3 regions of the Tolumonas lignilytica genome follow, and region 3 is predicted to be linked to each of the others. Evidence: riboswitches for the same ligand, from Rfam matches in the RefSeq annotation. Region 3 holds a riboswitch; each other region holds the start of a gene.
What was found. Region 3 has a riboswitch for thiamine pyrophosphate ahead of thiM (hydroxyethylthiazole kinase). Riboswitches for the same ligand answer to the same signal wherever they lie in the genome.
Positions count from the first base shown of each region.

Region 1: it holds a riboswitch for thiamine pyrophosphate, as region 3 does, so the genes downstream of both, thiB (thiamine ABC transporter substrate binding subunit) here and thiM (hydroxyethylthiazole kinase) in region 3, are expected to answer to the same signal.
Region 2: it holds a riboswitch for thiamine pyrophosphate, as region 3 does, so the genes downstream of both, thiC (phosphomethylpyrimidine synthase ThiC) here and thiM (hydroxyethylthiazole kinase) in region 3, are expected to answer to the same signal.

Region 1 covers NZ_AZUK01000001.1:2,539,777-2,548,121, reverse strand. The annotation lists gene H027_RS0111825 (LamB/YcsF family protein) at 1-189, opposite strand, end outside; gene H027_RS0111820 (5-oxoprolinase subunit C family protein) at 195-1,124, opposite strand; gene pxpB (5-oxoprolinase subunit PxpB) at 1,117-1,782, opposite strand; gene H027_RS0111810 (ABC transporter ATP-binding protein/permease) at 1,985-3,694, shown strand; gene H027_RS0111805 (hypothetical protein) at 3,661-4,665, shown strand; gene H027_RS0111800 (PilZ domain-containing protein) at 4,632-4,925, opposite strand; TPP riboswitch at 5,057-5,148, shown strand; gene thiB (thiamine ABC transporter substrate binding subunit) at 5,220-6,218, shown strand; gene thiP (thiamine/thiamine pyrophosphate ABC transporter permease) at 6,218-7,822, shown strand; gene thiQ (thiamine ABC transporter ATP-binding protein) at 7,825-8,345, shown strand, end outside.
Region 2 covers NZ_AZUK01000001.1:2,938,392-2,946,736, reverse strand. The annotation lists gene H027_RS0113740 (thiazole synthase) at 1-153, opposite strand, end outside; gene thiS (sulfur carrier protein ThiS) at 156-356, opposite strand; gene H027_RS0113730 (HesA/MoeB/ThiF family protein) at 341-1,138, opposite strand; partial or broken gene thiE (thiamine phosphate synthase) at 1,131-1,769, opposite strand; gene thiC (phosphomethylpyrimidine synthase ThiC) at 1,787-3,634, opposite strand; TPP riboswitch at 3,734-3,833, opposite strand; gene H027_RS17910 (Slp family lipoprotein) at 3,912-4,421, opposite strand; gene H027_RS0113710 (hypothetical protein) at 4,447-4,731, opposite strand; gene tsaB (tRNA (adenosine(37)-N6)-threonylcarbamoyltransferase complex dimerization subunit type 1 TsaB) at 4,764-5,471, opposite strand; gene H027_RS0113700 (DNA repair helicase YoaA) at 5,452-7,416, opposite strand; gene H027_RS0113695 (glycogen/starch/alpha-glucan phosphorylase) at 7,649-8,345, shown strand, end outside.
Region 3 covers NZ_AZUK01000001.1:1,475,233-1,483,577, reverse strand. The annotation lists gene dcuS (DcuS/MalK family sensor histidine kinase) at 1-753, shown strand, start outside; gene dcuR (two-component system response regulator DcuR) at 750-1,472, shown strand; gene H027_RS18295 (bifunctional diguanylate cyclase/phosphodiesterase) at 1,804-4,098, shown strand; gene thiD (bifunctional hydroxymethylpyrimidine kinase/phosphomethylpyrimidine kinase) at 4,138-4,938, opposite strand; gene thiE (thiamine phosphate synthase) at 4,935-5,570, opposite strand; gene thiM (hydroxyethylthiazole kinase) at 5,567-6,370, opposite strand; TPP riboswitch at 6,418-6,510, opposite strand; gene H027_RS0106900 (TolC family protein) at 6,610-8,118, opposite strand; gene H027_RS17565 (Ig-like domain-containing protein) at 8,172-8,345, opposite strand, start outside.

The DNA of each region.
Region 1 (8,345 bases), 1.1 Mb from region 3:
ATGTGCTCCAATCGCAACGCCATGCACCACCGCCGCTTCCAGTGTTTTTCGCATTACGGAGGGATCTCCGGCATGAAAGCCACAGGCAATATTGACGGAGCTGACCAGCGGCATGAGTTGCAAATCAGCACCTAATGAATAGACGCCAAAGCTCTCGCCCATGTCACAATTCAAATCGATCTGCGCCATTCGTTTTATTCCTTATTCAGGCCAAGTGAAATTCGCGCCAAATAACGTTGCTGAACCGACAGCGCAGAGGCGGCTTCAGCTCGTGAGACAAGTTTGAAGTGCACATCGACGCCCGGTCTGAGTTGCCCTAATTTCCACAAATCCGCCTGAATGATGGTGGCAATGCGCGGATATCCTCCCGTCGCTTGTGCTTCCGCAGCAAGCATAATGGGCTGGCCATTATGCGGCACCTGGATCACGCCGGGGAAAACACCCTGTGACAACAACTCGCTTTGTACTGTACGGCTGAGTGTTTCCCCTTCCAGCCGAAAGCCCATCCGATTACTGTCGCTCGATACCCGCCAGCCGTGATTAAAAAAGGCCTGCTGTGCCTCGTCCGTAAATTCATGACACTCCGCACCGGCCAGTACGCGGATTGCCTGATTCAAGGGGGGCAATAACACGCCTCGGGCCATCAGTTTGCGGTGCGCTTTTTTCCCGAGCAGCAGTTGATCGCCATTCTGCAATTTCCGGCCAGCATAACCACCAAACCCGGCTTGTACATCTGTGGCCCGCGCGCCCATCAGCGACGGGACATCAATGCCCCCGGCGACAGCCAGATAAGCACATAGGCCGTTACGCGGTGAATTCAGGGTCAGTATGTCGCCAACTTTGGCTTTTCTTGCCCAACCTAACAGCACGGGCTTCTGATTCAGCGTGGCAAAACATTCACACCCTGCCAGTGCAAACCAGGTGTCTTTATGAAATCTGATTTGCGTAAGGCCGTAAAACATTTCCAGCCCCGCCGCATGGTCATCATTTGCCAGTAACCGGTTGGCAATTAGCAAAGATAAGCCGTCTAACGCCCCCGCCTGACTCACCCCCTGATGCCGCAAGCCATGACGCCCCAGATCCTGTACTGAGACCAGTGGCCCGGCCTGTAAAATTTCAATCATAGCAGGCTCCGTTGATCACAAACCGCACTCGATCGCCCGGCAGCCATAACGAAGGTGCATCGCGATGTGGGTCAAATAACACAGCCTCGGTGTGTCCGATAATTTGCCAGCCGCCCGGTGAAGCTTGCGGATAGACGCCCGTATACTCATCACCAATCGCGACTGAACCTGCTGGTACCACCTGCCGCGGCGAAGCCCGTCTTGGTGTCGTCAGCCTTTTTGACATTCCGCCCAGATAGGCAAAGCCCGGCTGGAAACCGAGAAAAAATACCGTGTATTCCGCTTCGCTGTGAAGACGCACCACCTCTCGCTGACTCAACCCGGTCTGCTGTGCAATCTCTGCCAGATCCGGCCCAGCCTCACCGCCATAGTTCACCGGAAGTTCGATGTGCCGTGCGGTGTGCGACAACGCATCGATCTGCTCCCATCCGCGCAACAAACTCGCCATCAAGGCGGTGCCATCCTGTTGGGTTGCATCAAACTGCAGTGTCAGATTATTCATGCCCGGCACAATTTCAGTGATCCCCGGCATCTGTTGATAAGATGCCCCCAATGCCCAGATCTTTTGCTGATGAGCGAATGAAACCGGCGCGGGCGCCTGCAGGGTGACCGCATTTTCACTGGCCCAGTAGCAGCGGGCTGACTGTTTTTTCGACATAGATTCTCCGCGGTTGAATGCATACCGTTGGCTCAAATCGGGCACAGGGTGCTGTTTTCTCCCGTTATCAATAGCATAAAAATCACCGGAATTCAGGGTTGTCGCCGCTCAGTTGCCAGGCATTTGCATTCACATCTGATTGCTTTCCGGCTCCACTCTGGCAACATGAGCCGCAATATGATGTCGTAACGGGAGTAAACTCATGACACCGACTCCACCGGTGAAACACCTGTGGCGCAACTTCTTGATGCTGTTAAAACCATTCTGGGCATCGAAAGAAGGCAAAACCAAAGGCCTATTACTTTTATTGGTTGTGCTGGCACTCTCCGCAGGTTCCGTTTATTTACAGAAAGTCCTGAATAGCTGGCATAACCAGTTTTATAACTCCATTCAGGGGTATGATTTTCCTCAATTTAAAAGTCTGTTATTGACCTTTTGCTGGCTGGCGGCCATTTGGGTGTTGGTGGGTGTTCATCGCACTTACTTCAATCAGATGTTACAAATCATCTGGCGCCGCTGGCTGACGCAACATCGGATCTCGCACTGGCTGGCCAACAATAACTTTTACCGGTTGCAACTGACCGACCGTCAGACGGATAACCCCGATCAACGTATTGCAGAAGATATCAACGAATTTGTCGGCTCAACACTATCGCTGTCGATCGGCTTTCTGTCACAGATTGCCACACTGTTTACTTTTTTGAGCGTGTTGTGGACATTATCAAAGCCCTCCACTCTCTCTATCGGCAATACCTCGTTCCATTTGTCGCAGGGGTATATGGTCTGGGCCGCCCTAGCCTATTCCGTCTTTGGCACGATACTGACTTTCTGGATTGGTCGCCCGTTGGTCAAACTCAATTTTAACCAGCAGCGTTACGAAGCAGATTTCCGTTTTTCTCTGGTTCGTATGCGCGAAAATGCCGAAGCCATCGCCCTGTATCAGGGATCTCAGGAAGAAGGTGGATATCTGCGTAACCGCTTCCTGCAGGTGGTCGATAATTTCTATGCTCTGATGAAACGTCAAAAAGTACTGGGCTTTTTTACCCTGGGCTTTAATCAGACCGCAGTGATTTTCCCTGTGGTGTTAGGCGCTCCACTCTATTTTGCCAAGCAAATCACCCTGGGCGATTTGATGCAGACGTTGTCTGCATTTGGCATTGTGCAAGGTTCCATGTCATTGCTGATCGACAACTATACCGATTTGGCCCGCTGGAAATCGGTCGTCGACCGTCTTGCTACTTTTGAACAGGGCTTGCAGCAGGCTGAAAATCTGCCTCGCCTGCAACCCGAGAAAACGGGTCATGCATTGCAACTGCAGCAGGTTGGCATCACTCAACCAGATGGCACCTGTCTGATGGAAAATGCCAACTGGCAACTGACAGCGGGCGATTCATTATTGATTCAAGGCCCGTCAGGCTGTGGCAAATCAACATTGCTGCGTACCCTGGCAGGGTTATGGCCGTTTGCCAGCGGCAAAGTGAACTATCCTGAAAATAGCCAGTCGCTGTTCCTGTCACAAAAACCTTACCTGCCGCTGGGCAGCCTGCGTCAGGCGTTGAGCTATCCATTGGCCGAAGTCAGCAATACCGAAGCGGCCAGAGTGTTGCAGCTCGTCGGCCTGGAAAAACTGACCGCCCAACTGGACAATGTGGAAATGTGGGGACAAATCCTCAGTCTCGGTGAACAGCAGCGCGTCGCCTTTGCCCGCATACTGCTGGTTGAACCCAATGTTCTATTCTTAGATGAAGCCTCTTCGGCGCTGGATGAACAGAGTGAAGCCGAGCTCTATCAATTGCTGCGTAAAGAGCTGCCGCACACCATCATCGTCAGTGTCGGTCATCGCAGCACATTGCAACCGTTCCATGAGAAGACCCTGTTATGGCAAGCAAACGGACAATGGCAATTCGCCTGATCCCGCTGTGTTTAGCACTGGCGTTGCTTAACGGCACAGCCAGTGCGCAACAACAAGCCTTCTCGCGCGAAGGCCTGCAACTGCATTATGTCTGGAAATACGATAATGCATCGACTCAGGCCTTTACGCTCACGTTACCTGCAGAGACCGCCTTACCACCCTGGAGTGCATGGCGCTCTGCGCAGGCAGATGCGTTTGTATTTCAGCAATTGGTGCGTGATGCCCGGGAACAGTATCCGGATGTCAGCTTCCGTTTTCGTCAGACGGCCGACGGTGGCCGGGTTGATTATCAAACCAGCGACGAAAAGCTGCTCCCGCAGATCAAAAGCTGGCTGGCACAGCAACAATCCACGCTCTTCAATGCCTATCTGGATCAGCACTACTATAAACGGCATGGCGGTAACGACAGTCATTTAATCCGACCTGATCATGTCCGGATCGCGGCCGACAGCAGCCCTGAATTACAGGAAATCGCACAGACGCTACAACGAGTCATCGTCGCGTCTGCCACAGAAGAACAGAAAAAGCGCTATCCGAACGATGAAAAATCGCTGGTGACAGCCGGTCTGTTAGATTTTGTGCAATCGATTCCTTATGACCCCCTGCAATCCAGTGATGGTTTGCGAGGCGTGACGTTTCTGATGCCGGAGCAGGTGCTGGCACAAAATCGTGGCGACTGTGATAGTAAAAGCGCCCTGATGATGGCCTTACTGGCAGCGCTTTATCCCGACTTGCCACAAGCGATTGTGTATATTCCGGATCACGCTTTATTGGCCGTTGCGCTTCCTGCTTATAGCGGAAATGAAGAGACAGTTGCTATTGAAGGGCAGCCCTTTCTGCCCCTGGAGGTTACCGGCCCGGCCGAATTGGCACCCGGTGTATTGGGAGAAAAAAGTCGTCTGTATCTTCGCAGCCATGAGTATCAATATGAGCGTTTTCACCCGACAGTGACAAATTCGACCCCTAATTGAACTATCTCATCGATCGTTTCCAACCTCACTATTTTGGCATCGGCAACAAAAGGCGGTAATGCATTGCTGTTCGTCGATAAACTCACACTCAGGATTTCCTCCAGCGTAAACTGAGTATCGGTCTCCACCTCAATGGCCATGCCGTTGGCGCTGAGATCCCGGCAAGTAGCGAGAATATGTTCAGAACCGCGAATCAGAGTAACAGGCGCATTGATCACCATACGCATGAAAGTGCGTCGTTCGCGGGTGGTTGTCAGCATAGTTATCTCCTTGAATAGGGGTTAGAAAACGTTTTCAACTTCGATATATTTAATCAGGTATAGTAAAAACCTAGCATCACTCCATTATTACGTCACTGGTTTTACGGCCATTTCGTTACTAAAATAACAATGTTTCTCAAACGGGGTGCGGGCGTCCGCTGAGATCATACCCGGTGAACCTGATCCAGTTCATACTGGCGTAGGGATTTGAGAGTGGCGCATTCATCCTTCGGCCATGCTCAGAAATTGACGCCTGCACAACCGCTACCTACACAGATATAAATGGAGTATAGCATGCGTCATTTTGGGTCATGGCTTCTGACCGCCGTCTTACTAACCGGCTCGACACTCGTTCAGGCCGCCGAATCCAAACCGGTATTGACGGTTTACACCTATGATTCCTTTGCCAGTGACTGGGGGCCGGGCCCGAAAGTCAAACAGGCCTTTGAAGCTGAATGTCAGTGCGAACTGAAATGGGTGGCACTGGAAGATGGCGTGGCGATCCTGAATCGTCTGAAGCTGGAAGGCGCTCATACTAAAGCCGATGTGGCGCTGGGAATGGATGAAGGTATGCTGGCTGATGCGCGGAACAGTCAATTATTTACCGCTCACCATGCGGATCTGAAAAGTTTGAGCCTACCCGGTGGCTGGCACGATGAGACCTTTTTGCCGTTTGATTACGGCTATTTCGCGTTTGTCTATGACGGGAATAAGCTGCAACACCCTCCGCAAAGCCTGAAGGAGCTGGTCTCTCGCAACGATCTGAAAATCATTTATGAAGATCCTCGGACCAGTACCCCCGGACAAGGATTGCTGATGTGGGTGAAAGAGGTTTATGGCGATCAGGCTCCCGCGGCCTGGGAGCAACTGGCGAAAAAAACGCTGACCGTCACCAAAGGCTGGAGTGAAGCCTATGGCATGTTTTTGAAAGGACAAGCCGATCTGGTGCTCTCTTACACAACCTCGCCGGCCTATCATCGTCTGGCGGAAAACAAACAGCAATATCACGCGGCCATGTTCAGCGAAGGTCATCTGCGTCAGGTTGAAGTAGCAGCACAATTGAAAAATGCCCAACAACCGCAATTGGCGCAGCAGTTTATGCAGTTCCTGCTGACAGATCGTTTTCAGAAATTAATTCCGGAAGGTAACTGGATGTATCCCGTGACAAACATTCCACTGCCTGATGGCTTTAACCAACACGAAACGCCAGCGAAAACGTTACAGATCGACCCGCAGAAACTGGGCGAACGTAAACGCTGGATCAAAGAGTGGTTACAGGCTGTCAGTCACTGATGCGGCGGCGTTTCTGGTGGTGTTCTGGCTCGTTGGTGGCCGCACTGATTTTATCGGTCACACTGGGCCCGTTGACGGCTTTGCTGGCCCAGCCGGAAACGACCTCCGTTCAGCTCTGGCAAGACAGTTATCTGCTGCATGTGGTCTGGTTCAGTCTGAAACAGGCCACACTCTCCACACTGCTGAGTTTATGTCTGGCGATACCGCTGGCGCGTGCGTTGTTTCATCGTCAATTCCCCGGCAAGACATTGCTCTTACATCTTTTCGGCTTATCGCAGGTATTACCGGTCATCATAGCCTTGTTCGGGCTGGTCGCAGTACATGGTGCACAAGGCTGGCTGAGGCAACTGGCGTCATGGGCTGGGCTGACATTGCCCGATTATTTGTTTGGCCTCTCCGGCATTCTGCTGGCCCACGTCTTTTTTAATATGCCGTTGGCGACACGCTGGCTGGTACAGTCGCTGGAGCAGATCCCTCACAATTACTGGCGGCAGGCAGCACAACTCAACATGACAGAATGGAGCCGTTTTCATTTGTTGGAATGGCCTGCCATGCGCCGATTGTTGCCGGGGTTGGCGAGCCTGATCTTTATGCTCTGTTTTACCAGTTTCACCATCGTCATGGCCTTGGGCGGCGGGCCGCAGGCCACCACACTGGAGGTTGCCATTTATCAGGCGCTGCGCTTTGATTTTGATCTGGCCGCCGCCGGACAACTGGCCTGCTGGCAGTTGGTGCTGGGCACCATCGTGGTCGCCTGTTATGGCTGGCTGAAACCTTCATCACCCCATCTGACTACCACCTCAGGCCAGTATGTGCGCTATCAACCCCATGCGCTGCTTCCCGATTTGTTTGCATTATTGACGGGGTTGGCGCTGTTTCTGCCCCCACTGCTGGCTATTTTCTGGTATGGACTGCAAGCCCTGCTTAACCAAAGCTGGCAGCAGTCGCTGCTGTTACAGACAACCCGGCAATCGTTGTCCATTGCCGCTTGTGCCGGACTCCTTGCGTTAAGTTTCAGTATCGGGCTGTTACTCACCGGTCAGCATTTAAGTGTGCGTCTGCACTCCCCGCAGTGGGGACGACTCCTTGCCGGCACCGGTTCCTTGATTTTGCTGATCCCGACATCAGTACTCAGTACCGGCTTGTTTATTCTGCTACAGGCACGCGTTGATCTGTTTGCGCAAGGGTTCTGGTTGGTGATCTTGCTGAATGCACTGGCAGCCCTACCTTATACGCTGCGCGCCTTACAAGAACCGATGCAAGATCTGCTGGTTCGCTATGACCGGTTAGCCGACAGTCTGGGGTTGTGCGGAATGTCGCGGCTGCGCTGGTTGGAATGGCCGCTGCTTTGCCGCCCAGCCGGACGCGCTCTGGCTCTGGGCATGATTTTTTCGTTGGGCGATCTGGCCGCGATTGCCATGTTTGGCAGTGATAACCTGCAAACTCTGCCCTGGCTGCTGTATCAGCAACTCGGGCATTATCAGATGGCAGCGGCTTCCGCGACCGCGCTGATATTATTACTACTTTGCATCACGCTGCTCTGGCTGGTTGAATGGCTCGCCAGCCGCAATGAACAGCGTGATCCTCCCTCTTTGCTGGAGTAAGCATGTTATTTGTTGAAAAAGTGCAAACCCGGCGTCAAGGGCGTCTGTTTGAGTTTTCCCTGCGCTTGCAGCCGGGAGAGATCGGTCTGTTACTCGGGCGTTCTGGGAGTGGCAAATCTACCTTGCTGGAGCTGTTGGCCGGTTTTCTGCCCATGACTGATGGTGTTTTGTTAGCCGAAGGGCAGCCTATTCAGCAACTGCCACCCGCGGAACGGCCGTTTACGATGCTGTTCCAGCAACATAATTTGTTTGAACACTTAACCGTACAGCAAAACATCGGGCTGGGCATTCGGGCCAACCTGAAACTCTCCCGGCTGGAACAACATACCCTGCTGGAGGCGGCGGAACGGCTGCAAATTCAAGATTTGTTAGCCCGATACCCGGCGTCGTTATCTGGCGGACAGCAACAACGCGTGGCGCTCGCCCGCTGTCTGGTGCGACGTAAACCCTATTTATTGCTCGATGAACCCTTTTCGGCACTCGATCCTGCATTACGTCAGGAGATGATGCAGGAAGTCCGGCG
Region 2 (8,345 bases), 1.5 Mb from region 3:
ATCGAGGCGAACTCGCTTCAGCGCCATGGTGACAATCTCAGTTGCGCTGGCGGTCAGCGCCTGCTGCATGATCTGCGCAGAAGCAAACTTACCCGTTCCGGTCAGCAGACGGGAATTAAAGATTTTATCGGCAATTTTAAGGGGTTGAGTCATGATTAACCTCCGGCAATGGCGCGGAAGAGATCCACGTCGTCATGATCTGAAAGAAAAATAGTGGCCCACTGGCTGCAAGGGATAACCTGTTGGTTCAACGCCACTGCCACACCGGCCTTCAATTGATCTTGTGCAGCCAGTAACGCTTCAAGACTGCAGGACGCCTCAAGCTGTACCAGCTCGCCATTTAAGCGGATTTGCATGTCGGGAACTCCGATTCGGAAAATGATGTTGAGGAGAGTGATTGGCAGACGGAACAGGCAGGATCAGGTTGGGTTTGTAACCGTTGCCATTGTAGTGTTCGACCATCAAAACGCTGCAACACACCGGTTGGCCGAGGTAAATTGCAGAGTAGCTGCAGAGTCAATAACGCCTGTGCCGCCCCCAACATCCCGACTATCGGGCCAACGATGCCAGCGGTACTGCAATTCAGGCCCGGTTCCGTTGATGACGGAAACAGGCAGTGATAACAGACAGAATGCTGTTCCGGCTCGCAGAGCAGCAATTGACCATCCCAGCCGGTAGCGGCTGCCGTGATCAAGGGCTTACAGGCCGCCACACAGGCTGCATTGACACGCTGGCGGGTTAGCATGTTATCCGAGCAGTCCAATACGGCATCGACCTGCGGCACAATACTGGCGAGCAATGATTCATCCACAGCCGGCAGAACATGACACTGAACTGCCGGATTCAACGCCTTCAGATGGGTCGCGGCTGCCTTGGTCTTGCTCTGATGGCGATCCGCCGTACGGTAGAGCACTTGTCGTTGCAGGTTGCTGCTATCCACCTTATCACCATCGGCCAACCAGAGTTGCCCGACACCCGCAGCCGCCAGATAGAGCGAAGCCGGTGAACCCAGCCCGCCTAACCCAACGATCAATACTTTGCTTTTTTTCAGTCTGGCCTGCCCTGCTTCGCCGATTTCCGGCAGCAGGATCTGTCGTCCATAGCGCAGGAACTCTTCATCGGTCAGCAGTTCAGGCATCGGAGGCGCCTCTGCTGCTAACACCTTCCACATGCTGAAGCAGCCGTTTGGTTGCCTGCTCGGGATCTGCCGCCTTGGTAATGGCGCTGACCAGCGCCACACTACCGACACCGGTCGCCAGTACATCGGCGATGCGCTCTTCTGAAATACCGCCAATTGCTACCGTCGGGATTGGACCAGACTGTGCAACCGCTGCTGCCAGATTAATCAAGCCTTGAGGCTGAGATGGCATCTCTTTAGTTTGTGTCGGGAAGATGTGCCCTAGGGCTACGTAAGAGGGCTGTAAGGCCAATGCATCTGCCAGTTCAACGGAGTCATGCGTGGAAATACCCAATCGCAGACCAGCGCTACGTAATGCATCTAGATCAGCCGTCTGAATATCTTCCTGCCCGAGATGCACACCATAGGCTCGATGCTTGATAGCCAGTTGCCAGTAATCATTGATAAACAGGCGGGCCTGATAACGGCGCCCCAGTTCAATGGCCTGCATGATCTGCTGTTCCAGATCAGCAGCCTGCGGATCTTTGATCCGCAGTTGCAGCGTAGTGACGCCCCACTCCAGCAAGCGGGCAATCCACTCCACCGAATCCACCACCGGATAAAGCCCTAATCGGTGATCGGTCTTCGCAAAAGCGGCTACGCCTTCCATCACTCTACCTCTTTGGCCAGATAGAGTTCGCCGCCCAGTTCACGGAACGTGGCAGCTTGTTGTTCCATGCCTTGTTTGACATCATCGAAGGCTCCTTCGCTATCGAGCTGACGTACTTCCTGACTGATCTTCATGGAACAGAATTTAGGACCACACATCGAACAGAAATGCGCAACTTTGCCCGATTCCTGCGGCAGATCTTCGTCGTGATACGCACGGGCGGTATCCGGGTCTAACGCCAGATTGAACTGATCTTCCCAGCGGAATTCAAAACGTGCTTTCGACATGGCATTGTCACGGATCTGCGCACCCGGATGTCCCTTCGCCAGATCAGCGGCATGCGCTGCGATCTTGTACGCCATCAAGCCCTGCTTTACATCTTCTTTATTGGGTAACCCGAGATGCTCTTTCGGAGTCACATAGCAAAGCATCGCACATCCAAACCAGCCGATCATGGCCGCGCCGATACCAGAGGTGAAATGGTCATAGCCCGGTGCGATATCGGTGGTTAGCGGGCCTAAGGTATAGAACGGGGCGCCGTGACAATGCTTGAGCTGCTCATCCATGTTTTCTTTAATCAGATGCATCGGCACATGGCCCGGCCCTTCAATCATGACCTGAACATCATATTCCCACGCAACTTGCGTCAATTCACCCAAGGTTCTCAATTCAGAAAATTGTGCTTCGTCATTAGCATCAGCAATTGAACCTGGACGCAAGCCATCCCCTAATGACAGTGCCACGTCATATTGTGCGCAGATCTCACAAATTTCGCGGAAATGCGTGTAGAGGAAGTTTTCCTGATGATGCGCCAGACACCATTTGGCAATGATAGAACCGCCACGGGAAACAATCCCGGTGACACGTTTGGCCGTCAGCGGAACATAACGCAACAACAGACCCGCATGGATGGTGAAATAATCGACGCCCTGTTCAGCCTGTTCGATCAGCGTATCACGCATCACTTCCCAGCTCAGATCTTCTGCAATACCGTTCACTTTTTCCAATGCCTGATACATCGGAACCGTGCCGATAGGCACCGGGCTGTTACGCAGGATCCACTCACGTGTCGCATGGATATGACGACCAGTAGAGAGATCCATCACTGTATCTGCCCCCCAACGAGTAGACCAGATCAGTTTTTCCACTTCTTCTTCAATACTGGAACTGATAGACGAGTTACCGATATTGGAGTTGATTTTAACAAGGAAGTTACGGCCAATGATCATCGGCTCACTTTCCGGGTGATTGATATTAGACGGAATAATGGCGCGTCCTTCTGCGACTTCCTGACGGACAAATTCCGCCGTGATCCCTTTTTCACCCTCTTGCAAACGACGCTGGTTTTCACGTACCGCAATATATTCCATTTCCGGTGTGATGATGCCTTTACGCGCATAATGCAGCTGACTGACACACTGGCCAGCTTTGGCTTTGCGGATCTGGGCCTTCACTTTCATTTGCGGAACTAACTGCAGTTGTTCTGCCTGTGCGCGGGTAAATGCCGAAGTAGGCTCCAATACCTCTTCGGTATCATTACGTTCCAAGATCCAGTTCTGACGGATGGGTTTCAAACCTACCGTAACATCGACCAACTGCTCAGGATCGCCATAAGCTCCGGAGGTGTCATACACCAACACCGGTGCATTTTCTTCATAAATTGGAGCTTGCTTTGTACCACCTACTAAAGAGGGTGACAGATGAATTCGACGCATCGGCACACGGATATCAGGGCGTGGGCCTTCCAGATATTCGCGGTCTGAATTCGGAAACGTCTGTGCCGCCAGCGTAGATAAATATTCTTTTGCGGAATCACGACGTTCACGTGCAGTTAGATTTTTCGACATAGCAAGCTCACCTTAAATAGATTTCGGATGGCTTGCCGGAAGTGGCGTTGAGAGGAGTTTTGCGGCAAAAGATCGTTTAGATCTGACGAGGAATTATTCCTGAGCGCAACTCTTGTTCCCTTCGCAGGTTTTAGCCTGATCAGGTTCAACGGATCCCGAATCAACGGTCTCAGCCCAAAGGGCACTCCGACAAGTGGCTGCTAGTATGAAACGAGGAATCAAGAATGGCAACAATCAGATAACAATTGATGATTATTGCCACCGAAGAATGATTGATTTAGCGGGGAACAAACACCCGATGCTGGAAATAAAAACCGTCATCAAATAGCGGGGATTCGTACCGAACCTCGACTTCTTTCACGATTGGCCAAAGTTTGTGTTCAGTGGCATTGATCACCGCAAAACGGTATGGCATATCCCCAATTTTGCCTTCTCGCGATTCACCCGTTTTACCAGAAACAGTGATGCTACGGCCTTTCGCATACAACACAGGGTCTAATAGCTGAGGAAATACCGCGATGAAACGTCCGGGAGATTGTTCTGATTGCTGCGGCACCCCATTATAACCGAGCGGCAGATAGACGATTTCAACTTCGGTGCCTGAGGCCAGATTACGGGTTGCAGCGATCACCCCACTCCATTTGACCAACCAGCCTTGCGGGTTATTGGGCTGCGCCATTTGCGTAAATTGCTGGCGGATCAAGACTGAATCGTCTGCATAATAACCGGTATTATTATTGGCACAAGCGGTCAAAAACATGACCACAAAGCATGCAATCCATTTCATGTGTCAGTCTCAGATAGAAAGAAAATCAGGCATACATATCGACACGAACCATCTGCTCAATCTGAGCACGGCGATCCTGAAAGGCGATATCCTTGTAAGCATAGATAGCCCGACTTTGTTTCGGGCTGGGTTGATCATAGGTGAGTTTTTCGGCAGCCTCTTCGGCACCATCGGCAAACAACACTGTATCGGAAGTCGTTTTGCCGGATTGCTCTGTCGTTTCCTCGCTGGCACGATCTTTCCCCGGATAGATAATGCTATCCGGTCGGTTTAATCCAGTGATCGAAAGATTGGCAGCAGCAATATTCATAGAAAACGGACTTTGTTATTCCTGTTTACTAATTATTCACGACCTGGCAATTTTTTCCAAGTCACCTTATCACGTAAATATACAGGTGTAGCCAGAGACGGATCACAATACTCACCTGCTTCAAAGGCGGCAACGGCTTGTGGCAGCATGTCCTGAGCCCAGGGCAGATTCAATTCGACCTGATTTTCAGTCGGGATCAATCCCAATTTTGCTGCTAATTCAGTATAGCTGGTGAACCCGGTTCCCACTGCAGAGCCACCCGCTATTTTTGTTGCCACCGGATTCAGCCATTCCGGTGCTTGTTCCGGCAAAATCACCGCTTCATCAAGCAGGGGTTGCATCCGACCGTCTTGCATCATAAAAGCGCCAAGGTAGATTTCATTCATCCGAGCATCAATGGCGGCAACGACATTTTCGGTGTGCAGACGACGGTACATTCCCTGCGCCAGCATCTGTAAAGTGGAAATACCGATAAGGGGGACATCTGCGCCATATGCCAAGCCTTGCGCGGCACCAATACCAATCCGCACGCCGGTGAAGGAGCCAGGCCCCCGGCCAAAGGCAATCGCATCCAGTTCATTCAATGAGGCTCCAGCCTGTACCAATAATTCATTGACCATCGGCAAAATGAGTCGGGTATGAGCCTGTGGGGCAACTTGTTCGCGGGTTAATACAGCACCGTTCCATAATAAGGCTGCAGAACAAGCTTCTGTGGCTGTATCAATCGCCAGAATTTTCATCAGTAATCGTCTCTTCTTGTAATAAGGCTTCCGGCTCTAAAACCGGCGGGGTCCAAAATTCTGCTAAACGGGCCAAATCCCGACACCGCGGGATCGGCGGCAAGCTTTTCAGAAATGCGGCACCATAAGGTTTATTGACCAAACGAGGGTCACAGAGGATCAGAATACCACGATCCTGATAATCACGGATCAATCGACCGACCCCCTGTTTTAATACAATGACCGCTTCCGGCAATTGCAACTGCTGGAATGGATCGCCGCCCTGCATACGGCAATCCTCCATACGGGCTTTCAGTAGCGGCTCGTCGGGCGAGGTAAAGGGCAGCTTATCGATGATGACACAAGACAATGCCGCTCCTCGCACATCAACCCCCTCCCAGAATGAAGAAGTTGCCACCAGCACGGCATGTCCGTCAGCGACAAAATCAGCCAGAATGCGCTGTTTGTTGTCATCTCCCTGCACCAGAACTGTTCGATCTAATTTATCGCGTAATACCTGTGCTATCTGATTAACACTGTGATAACTGGTACAAAGGAAAAAACAGCCTCCCGGTACATTTTCTATGACCGGCAGCAAGCGTTCTGCCAGCTGAGTGGCTCGTTGATATACCGAGGTATCGGGCAGATTTCGCGGCACACACAACAGTGATTGATGCTCATAATCGAACGGGCTGTCCAGCAGGCAGGTATCGGCGTCTGTAACGCCCATCCGCTCAGAAAAATAATTAAATTCTTCACCGACCGTCAAGGTCGCGGAGGTGAAAATCCAACTGCAACCAACTCGCATCACCTCCTGTGCAAACCGCTCAGCGATGGACAGTGGCGTAACATTTAACGTGAAATGCCGTTTAGTCGTCTCATACCAATAGGCAGCCCCCACTTCGGTTATGGCCGTGACATGATCCATCGTGGTCATAAAACCAGCCAGACGCTCAAAGCAGTTATTGATTTGCTCGCCTCGTCCTAATGCCAGTTTGCAAACGTCATAACAGAATTTGATCGATTCTTTCAGGCGTTGCAGTTCACGCTGCATTTGCGGTTGTGCCAAAACATCCCGTAAATTGCCTCGGGAAGGATCAACGCCAAAAGCCAGTCGCATAGCCTGACAATCCTGCACCAGCCGATCGGCGGCCTTTCCGAGTTGTGCCATGTCTTTCGCTTCCAACCGGTATGCCAATCGCAACTCGTCAGCAACATCACTGAGCTGACGGCTAGACAGTGACTCACCAAAATACTGACTGGCGATATCCGGCAATTGATGGGCCTCATCGAAAATATAGACATCAGCTTCTGGCAGCAGCTCACCGAAACCGGTGTCTTTCACAGACATATCGGCAAAGAACAGATGGTGATTGATGACCACCACTTGCGCATCCAGGGCCTTGCGGCGAGCCTTCACCAGAAAACAGTTTTCATAATCCGGACATTCACGCCCCAGACAATTATCATTCGTGCTGGTCACGAAAGGCAAAATAGGCGCCTGTTCCTGTAAACCGGGAATATCAGCGACATCACCACTGATCGTCCGGTTCTTGAATTGCCGGACTTTGGGTAAATCCGCAAAGACATCGGCAGCCAGAAAGTGCATCTCTTGTTCCAGCAAGGCAAGCCGGTAAGTACAAAGGTAATTGGCACGGCCTTTCAACTGCGCGACCGGTTTAGTGTATTGCATTGCCAGCAACAAGGTGGGCAGGTCGCGCTCATACAGCTGATCCTGCAGCGCTTTCGAGCCGGTACTGATGATGACCCGCTTGCCGCTATCCAGTGCAGGAACAAGATATGCAAAAGTTTTTCCTGTTCCGGTTCCGGCTTCGACCAGCAAACGCCCGGCAGTATTTATTGCTTTGCTGACCGCATCGGCCATATGAACCTGTGCTTCCCGCGGTGCAAAGCCGGGAATTGTCTTTGCAAGCAGGCCTTTTTCAGCAAAATAATCGATATTCAACAGAGGATTCCGGCACGAAATAGTGATGTAACAATTATATGGGAATTACATATGTGACAGGAATAACAACTCGAACAATCGACAAGATTCTGCAGAGGACATTCGGTCAACATCGTGAGAATCTTTCTTTGCGCGCGCATTACATGACACAAATAATGAACTAGAGTAGTTTACTGTATATTTTGTGGCCAAGACTTAATTGTTTAAAGAGGTAATCGCTATGGTGAATCCTATGGAAAAGCCGCTATTTGCATTGGACAAGGATGAGTTCAAACAGGAGATCGTTCACCATCTTCGTACAACACTGGGCACAAGTGAAAAGAAAGCCAGCAAACAAGCATGGTGGATGGCAACCTGTGCGACCATCAATCAAATGTTATTTGAGCGCCTGACCGACACGCAACAAACCCATCTCAAAAAAGACACCCGCGCCGTTCACTATTTTTCAGCTGAATTCTTAATGGGGCGACTGACCGCCAACAACCTGCACAACCTCGGCCTTTATAAGATCTGTGAAGATGCACTGCAGGATCTCGGATTGGAATTAGCCGATCTGTGCGAACACGAACCCGATATGGCACTGGGTAATGGTGGTTTGGGACGCTTAGCTGCCTGTTTCATTGATTCTCTGGCAACGCTGGGCTATCCGGCACTCGGATACGGCCTGCATTACGAACATGGTTTGTTCCGTCAGGAAATCCGTGACGGCCGCCAGGTTGAACGTCCTGACTCCTGGCGCGAATATGGCAACCCTTGGGAAATCTGCCGTCCGGAATCGGTGCAGGAAATTCCCCTGTACGGTTATGTCGAAACAGTGTTCAGTGAAGATTGTCAGGTTCGTAAAGTCTGGCATCCGGGCCGAGTGATCAAAGGTGTGCCTTGGGATATTCCTATTGTTGGTTTCGGTGCCGAGACGGTCAACATTCTGC
Region 3 (8,345 bases):
ATCGAATTCAATGGCAGCACGTTGCTGACCAACAGTGTTCCGGTGCGGGTGAATGGTCAGGTGACCGGTGCGGTGGTGACCTTCCGCGATAAAACAGAAATCACCCAGTTACTGCAACGCTTAAACGGGATATCGCATTACGCGGAGGCGCTGCGGGTGCAGGCGCATGAGTTCATGAACAAACTGCATGTCATCTTGGGTATGGTCAATATCAAAGCCTATGACCAGTTGGAAAACTACATCATGGACACCGCGAACTACTACCATGCTGAAGTGGGGTCGCTGATCCGTCAGATCAAAGATCCGGTTATCGCCGGGTTTATTCTGGGAAAAATGAATCGCGGCCGGGAAATGGGGGTCGATATCAGTGTCACTCCTGCCAGCTATTTACCTGAATCGGCACAATCAGAAGTGACGCATGAACTGGTTACGGTGCTCGGTAACCTGCTGGAAAATGCCATGGATGCATTGGACGGCGATGACTCTCCGACTATTGTGCTGACCTTTGATCACGATAATGAGCGTCTGCGGTGTACGGTATGTGATAATGGTAAGGGGATTGATCCGGCGGTATTGCCTCATATTTTTGAGCATGGCTTTTCAACGAAAGGCACGCGTCGGGGGATCGGTCTATTCTTGGTAAAACAGAGTTTAGAAAAATTGGGGGGAAGCATTGAATGCCAATCCAAACCCGGTGAAGGAACTCGCTTTATCGTGTCTCTGCCTTATGCCAGCAAGGAGAATACGCTGTGATAAATGTGCTGATTGTAGATGATGATCCGATGGTGGCCGAATTGAATCGTCGTTACCTGGAACAGGTAGACGGCTTTCGCTGGCAAGGCTCCGTGTCGACATTGCAGGCTGCGAAGCAGAAATTACAGGAAAATGATCCGCCGATCGATCTGGTGTTGCTGGATATTTATATGCAGAAAGATAACGGCCTGGATCTGCTGCCGGTGATCCGGCAGATGCCAAATCCGATTGATGTCATCATGATCTCATCGGCCAGTGATATGCCAGCGATCAAGAAAGCACTGCGCTATGGCGTCGTCGATTATCTGATCAAACCCTTTCAGTTTGCCCGTTTCCGAGAGGCATTAACCACCTACCGCGAAGAGCATCAGGTTTTAGAACAGCGGGAGGAATTAAATCAGTCAGAGTTGGATAATCTGATCCACCGAAATAACACTCGTCTGGCATCGGATAAGATCAAATTGCCCAAAGGGCTGACCAAACTGACGTTGCAGGCCGTGTGGGATTGGATCAAAGAAGGTCATAAGCAGAGCTTTTCCACCGAGGAAATGGCCACTGAAATTGGTATTTCTCGGGTTTCATGCCGTAAATATCTGGTCTACATGGCCGATATTGGCGTGCTGGACACCGATATTTTTTATGGCTCGGTTGGACGACCAGTCTATTTGTATAAGTTGGTTCCCTCCAAAATCGAAGTGATGGATACACTGCTTCGTTAGTTAAAAAACCGCCAGTAACAGGGGTGTCGCTACTGGCGGGGTTTGAGTTTTCTAACGATGGAACTGACTTGCTATGTCAGTTTTATCTTAGCGCTTTCCTATCACATCATTATCTTTAAGTAAGTAATGAAAGCTTATTGAAGCTAAACCACATATTTACCCATCCTTTAAATATGGCTATATCCGCGGTGCGCGCTTTTCATCTATTATTGTTGGAGAGCATGCCAGTCTTTTTATCTGTTTTATGCTTATTTCTTAGAGGGATAGATAAACAGACGCTATATGTTGCCGATGGACGAATACAATGGATTTCTCGCTAGTGAAAAAACTTATGCTGACTTCTCGGTTGCACCGACAAATAATCAATCGTGTGGGTCTAATGGTTGTTCTGTTGGCTGTACTGGTGATCGCAGGCTGCATCAGTTTCATGAACTGGCTGTATCATAAAGCCGATAACGATGAGATCTCGGCGGAACTGACGAAAGTTCAGCTTATTCTGCAAAATGAACGCGAGGGTCTTGGCCGGGCCGTGCGTGATTATGCCGTCTGGAATGATGCGTATGATTATATTCAGCTGCCGCAACGTAAATTTGAAAGTGACAACTTTACGCAGCAATCATTGAATGTCATGCAGATTGATTTCGTCGCCATCATGACGCAGCCACAACATTTCTTTTTCTCGTCGGCGTTAGATCCCCACAATCCGAATACACAAGCCACCCCGGCGATTAATTCCCCCTCGTTGCTGTCTTTACTCTCTCAATTACCGGAGTGGCACGCGGCAGGTGATGGTAAACCTCACACCTACATCACTATTCATGAGGGACGAGCCCTGTTTCTTGCCGTTTCTGGCATTTTTGATTCGGCACAGGCGAAACCGCAGCGTGGCTGGATGGTGTTTGGCCGTTATATGGATGATGACGATCTGAAACGGCTGCAGCAACTAGCTAAAATCCAGTTAGCACTCTCAGCGACCATGCCGACAACCAAAGTCGCATCGGGCTTTTTTCACAGCACGCAAACAGCCCAAACCCGACTGGCGGGCTGGATGGTGCCGACTATCTGGCTACAAGTCAGCAAAGAGATTGACTGGCAACCCCGTTATATCGTGATGGGGGCGTTTGCGCTGGGCCTGTTGCTGGTGTTGTGCGTGGCCTCCTGGACCCTGCAATATTTATTAAACAAGCTGGTAATCAATCGCATTGAGACCTTTGCCGATTTGGCTTGGCGTCGCTCACAAGGTGAACGGGTCTACTGGCCGGTCGAGGGCGATAATGAGCTGGATTTACTGGCCCGGACCTTTAATGGCCTGATGGATGAAGTGCAGACGGCACAGCAGAATTTGCAGACACTGAGTGTGACCGATGCATTAACGGCGTTAGGTAACCGCCGGGGGCTGGAGCAAGAAATTGAACTGATGATTCAGGCGAGTCAGCCGCAAGCCGACATGAGTATGCTGCTGATGGATCTTGATGGTTTTAAACTGATCAATGACAGTCTGGGTCATGCGGCCGGTGATTTGCTGTTGCGCGAAGTTGCCTTGCGTATGCGTCAGGTGATGCGCCGTCAGGACCAGCTCTTTCGTATGGGCGGCGACGAATTTACGGTGCTGATGCCTAACACCAATGTGGAACAGGCGGCCCGCATGGCCGAGCGCCTGCGACAACAGTTGGTGGAAGCCATTCATTTTGGGCCACATTTGTTGAATGTGTCGGCATCGATCGGCATTGCACAATGGGATGGTGAATCAGACGGCATGGAGCTGATGCGGCAAGCTGATCTGGCAATGTATGAAGCCAAGCGCCAAGGCAAGTCTTGTATTTCTCTGTACGAAAAAGGCATGAGCGGGGTCGCCTCTGAGCAAATGCAACTGGAACAGGCATTGCGGCAGGCGATACAGAAAGAAGAGATTGAACCCTATTTTCAGCCAGTACTGGATACGCAGACGGGGCAAGTGCTGGCGGTGGAAATGCTGGCACGTTGGCAGTGGGAAGATCACTTTGTTCAGCCGGCAGATTTTATTCGGTTAGCCGAAGATCTGGGCCTGATTCAGCAATTGTCAGCCCAATTATTGGATAAAGGACTCAAGGCATTAACGAAATTCCGCCAGAATGTGCCTAATCTGAAACTGCAGGTGAATATTTCGCCCATGCAATTTTCCGATCGCCAGCTCGCGTCGTCGCTGCTTGAGCAAGTGAGCGCACATGGTTTGCCATGTTCGGCATTGGCCATTGAACTGACCGAGAGTGCGATGTTGTTATATCCGGAACAGGTCGGGCAAACCATGCGTCAGTTTGTCACGGCGGGTGTCAGCCTGCATTTGGATGATTTTGGCACTGGCTACTCTTCGCTGGCCCGCTTGCGCGATCTGCCGTTTGATACTGTGAAATTAGATCGCTCTTTCATCGTGATGATGAGTGAAGGCGATATGTCGTTGCCGCGGGTCGTATTCGACATGGCCTCCAGCATGAACATGTCACTGATCGCAGAAGGGGTCGAGAATCAGGTTGAATTCGAGCGCTTGAAACAGATTGGCTATCGCCAGATGCAAGGGTTCATGTTTGCCGTGCCAATGGCAGAAGAGGCGTTACAGCACTGGCTGGTGGCGCATCAGCAGCAGGAATAAATGGCAGAACGGGGAAGCCCCATTCTGCCAAATGTCTTCTTACCACCATTGATAAAAATGGTGTACCGGACCGATCCCGTGACCAACCGCTAAATCATCGGCATGTGATAAGGCTCCGGAGAGCCACTGCTTGGCATGGCTGAGGGTTTCCGGCCAGTTCTGATAACGGGGATAGAGTGCGGCAAGGGCGGCGGAGAGCGTACAACCGGTGCCATGCGTATTCCGGGTCGGAATTCGAGGTGCAGGAAACGGCAGGATCGCATCCGCCGTGAGCAACCAGTCAGGGCTCTGAAGCTGGTCAGCCAGATGGCCACCTTTCATCAGCACAGCCTGACACCCCAACTTCAATAACGCCTGTCCTTGCGCCACCATGGCGCTCTCGCTGGTGGCCTCGTCACAACCCAAGAGAGCCGCGGCTTCCGGCAAGTTGGGCGTTACAATGCTGGCAAGCGGTAACAAGCGCTGACGCAAGGCATCAATGGCGGCATCGGCGAGCAGACGATGACCGCCTTTTGCGATCATTACCGTGTCCAATACCACACAGGGCGGTTGCCATTGCTGGATGGCATCGGCCACCACGTCGATAATAGCACTATCGGCCAGCATACCGATTTTGACAGAGTCGACCCGGATATCACTGAACACTGCCTGGCACTGTGCCGCAATAAATTCAGTCGGTATTGCATGAACAGCCTGCACACCCTGCGTATTCTGGGCGGTGAGGGCGGTAATGACGCTCATGCCGTAGGCCCCCAGCGCCGAAAAGGTTTTCAGATCGGCCTGGATCCCGGCACCGCCACCACTGTCCGAGCCGGCAATTGTTAGGGCGTGTGGGATCATGCTCGGGCCTCTTGAATGCGTTGTCCTAATGTCCGGCTGGCGGCAGCCGGATCGCTTGCGGCACAAATGGCGGAAACCACGGCAATACCATCCGCACCTGCCCGGATGATATCAGCGGTCTCCGGCAGACCGATCCCGCCAATGGCCACGACCGGTTGTTCCACCTGTTTTCGCCAGTCACGGAATTGCGCCAAACCAATGGCAGGGTCGGCATCCTGTTTGGTGCCGGTCGGGAACACGGGGCCGACACCGAGATAATCGGCCAGCAGACAATCCTCGCCCTGCAGATGCTGCAATTGAGAAATCGATAATCCAAGAATCTTATCCGGCCCCAGCAATTGACGTGCGACGGCCAGCGGCAAATCGCCCTGGCCAAGGTGTACCCCGTCGGCATCGCAGGCCAGAGCGATATCGATATGGTCATTGATCAAATACGCCACGTTAGCATCACAGCACAGCGGCATGATCCGGTAGGAGAGATGCAGCCAATCCCGCTTTTTCCATTGTGGGGCGCGTAATTGGAGAGTGGTTACTCCCGCATCAAGCACCTGTTGGGTCAGGCGGATGGCCGCATCAAATCCGCCGCACATGACCGGGTCGAGCACCAGATAAAGGGAAAGGTCGAATTTCATGCCAGCGCCTCAGCGATGGTCTCGGCATCCAACAGATAGAGGTTATCCAAAAATAGAGGAACAAAACTGCCCGGGCCTTTCGCTTTCGCAGCCGCGCGCTGTCCTGCAATCGCCATGACGGCGCACGCACTGGCCACGGCTTCTAAGCGGCGTTCCGGTTCCGCGGCCGCGACAAAAGCGGCAACCACGCTGGAAAGGGCACAGCCGGTGCCGGTGACGCGCGTCATCATGGGGTCACCCGCTTTCACACTGACTGTGTTTTCACCATCGGTGATGTAATCAATTTCACCGGTTACCGCAACAATGGCTCCGCTGGTTTTGGCCAGTGTTATGGCGGCATCAATCGCCTGCTCACTCTGGTTGGCACTGTCGACCCCTTTACCGGATGCCGATAAACCGGCCAGCGCCATGATTTCAGAGGCATTTCCCCGAATGGCGGCGGGTTGTTTTTGTAATAATTCACGGCACAGGTCGGTGCGGTAAGGTAAAACGCCCACGGCAACAGGATCTAAGACCCAAGGTGTTCCTGACTGATTGGCCGCATCAACAGCAATACGGATCGTGGCCGCTTGTGTAGACGTCAGCGTTCCGACATTGACGGACAATGCAGAAGCGATCGCGGCAAAACGACCGGCTTCTTCCGGTGCCGTGATCATGGCAGGGGCAGCACCCAATGCCAGCAATACATTCGCGGTAAAGCCCGTCACCACATCGTTGGTAATCACATGAGTTAAAGGTGCGGTGCGGCGGAAATGTTCAAGATGAGTGGCAACCGTTGTTGCAGGTAGCGCTTGCGGCATAAGTCCTCCTTCAATATGGCAGACAAAATGCGCAGCAGAAGGAGGACGGCAGCGCCGTCGTGAACTCCCTACGCTGGCATGATCCAGATCAGGTGGTGCGGGTATCTCTCAGCCGCATGGCGGCACCCCGGTCACATTCATATGCATTCTGGCGGCGAGGAGGCGTTACTGTCAATCAAACCGATGTTCATCGCTCAAAATGGCAGGATAAACATCGGTTGTTCCAGAGGATGATAAATTTATTGTGGTTGTAAGGCGCTGATATCGCCATGCTCCCAATTCTGCTCAGATTGTTCCAACGCCTTGCTGATGGTCGTCAGGTTGTCGGAAGATTGGAGTTTGGGTAACGGATCAAGCCCCACTGTGGCAAAAATCTGGCCGTAAGCATTACGTAGCTCTGCGTAAGCCAAATCATTACGCAATGAGGTATTGACGGCGTTGAGTTCTCCTTGGATCAGCTGTAACTCACCAATACCGCCGGTTTTGTAGCGATTGCGTAGCTGGCCGACGATTTTATCATCCAATTTTTGCAATTCTTCGCCAGTATGATACTGGCGCAGGGCTTCATTGAAGTTCGCGTTGGCGACATAAAGCTGCGCCATGATGGCCATCGACATCGCCTGACGACGCGCCTCCGCCACCGATTCGCCAGCTTTGGCTACTTTTTCCGCCGTGGGTCCCGAAAACAGGTTGAATAGATTCCAGGTGACTTTTACACCGGCATCGGCCCAGCTTTGATTCACCAGATAGGAATTGCTGTCATAGTGTCCACCGGCTGAGAATTCTAGCCCTGGCAGCATACGTAGCATGGCTTTGCGGGTTTCGGCAGCACTGATCCGAACTTGGTAGTCCTGCTCCCGCAATTCAGGACGGCTGATTAACGCGGCTTTTTCCAGTTTGCTAAGATCCATTGTCAGAGCGGGCTCTGGCAGTGCATTTTCATCAGGTAATGCTAATGTGTAATCGGTCCCTAACGGCAGGTTCATCAAGGTTGCCAGTTCGGTTTTTGCCAATGACAGCGCTTTCCGTTGTTCTTCTAATTGCCGGGTGGCATCAATCAAGGCGCGTTGATAACTTAGCGCTTCAATCGGGTCGCCAACTTGTTGTGTCGTCATCCGCTGACTGGCTTCTCTGGCCATATTGACCCGATCAATCAGTTTATCAATCCGGCTGAGTAAACGCTCTGCGGCGACGGCTCGCCAGTATGCAGAGCGAACGTCCTGAACGATGGTATGAATAACTTTGCGGCGACGCTCTTCGGCAATCCAGCGTTGATCAGACTGTTGCTGAGCGGTGACATAGCTGACACCAAAATCCAGCACATTCCAAACCATGTTCAGGTCAGCAACCCGGCGATTGCGATCCTGCGAAGTGGATGGTTCAAGTGACTGGGTGCCGCTGAGCACACTTTCGCTGCTGGATGCACTGGTATTACTGCGATCGACATAACCGGCTTCGGCGGCCAGTTTGGGTAACAGATCAAAGTGAGATAAATCCACCTGTTTCTGCGCCAGCGCTTCTTCCATGACTTTCAGGCGGGCTTCCAGATTGTATTTTAACGCTCTGGCAGTTGCATCATATAAGGTTATCGGGGCGGTTACCGGCTCCTGATTACTAAACATCGACCCTAAATCAGCATAAGAGCGTTGTTCACTTTGCATTCGGTCAATCGGCTTAGTGGAGACTGCACAACCACTGATGAATAATGCAATCAAGCTGATACTGAAAAATTTAGCGCTTCTCTGCATATTTTAATTCCTTATCCCTGTTCTATTTTGGTCATTTTTTGCCGTCTGTAGTTCTAAACGGGTTGTTGTTTCAAGTTGAGTAATGCTGCTTCGATGGCGGCCAGTTGCTGATGTTCATACAGATCTAATTCACTTAATTGTGTGGCAAAGACCGGCGCACCAAATACCGATGTTGGTGTTGTTAAGGAGTTGCTTCCAGTTCCTGCACCAAGGACTGGATTCCAACT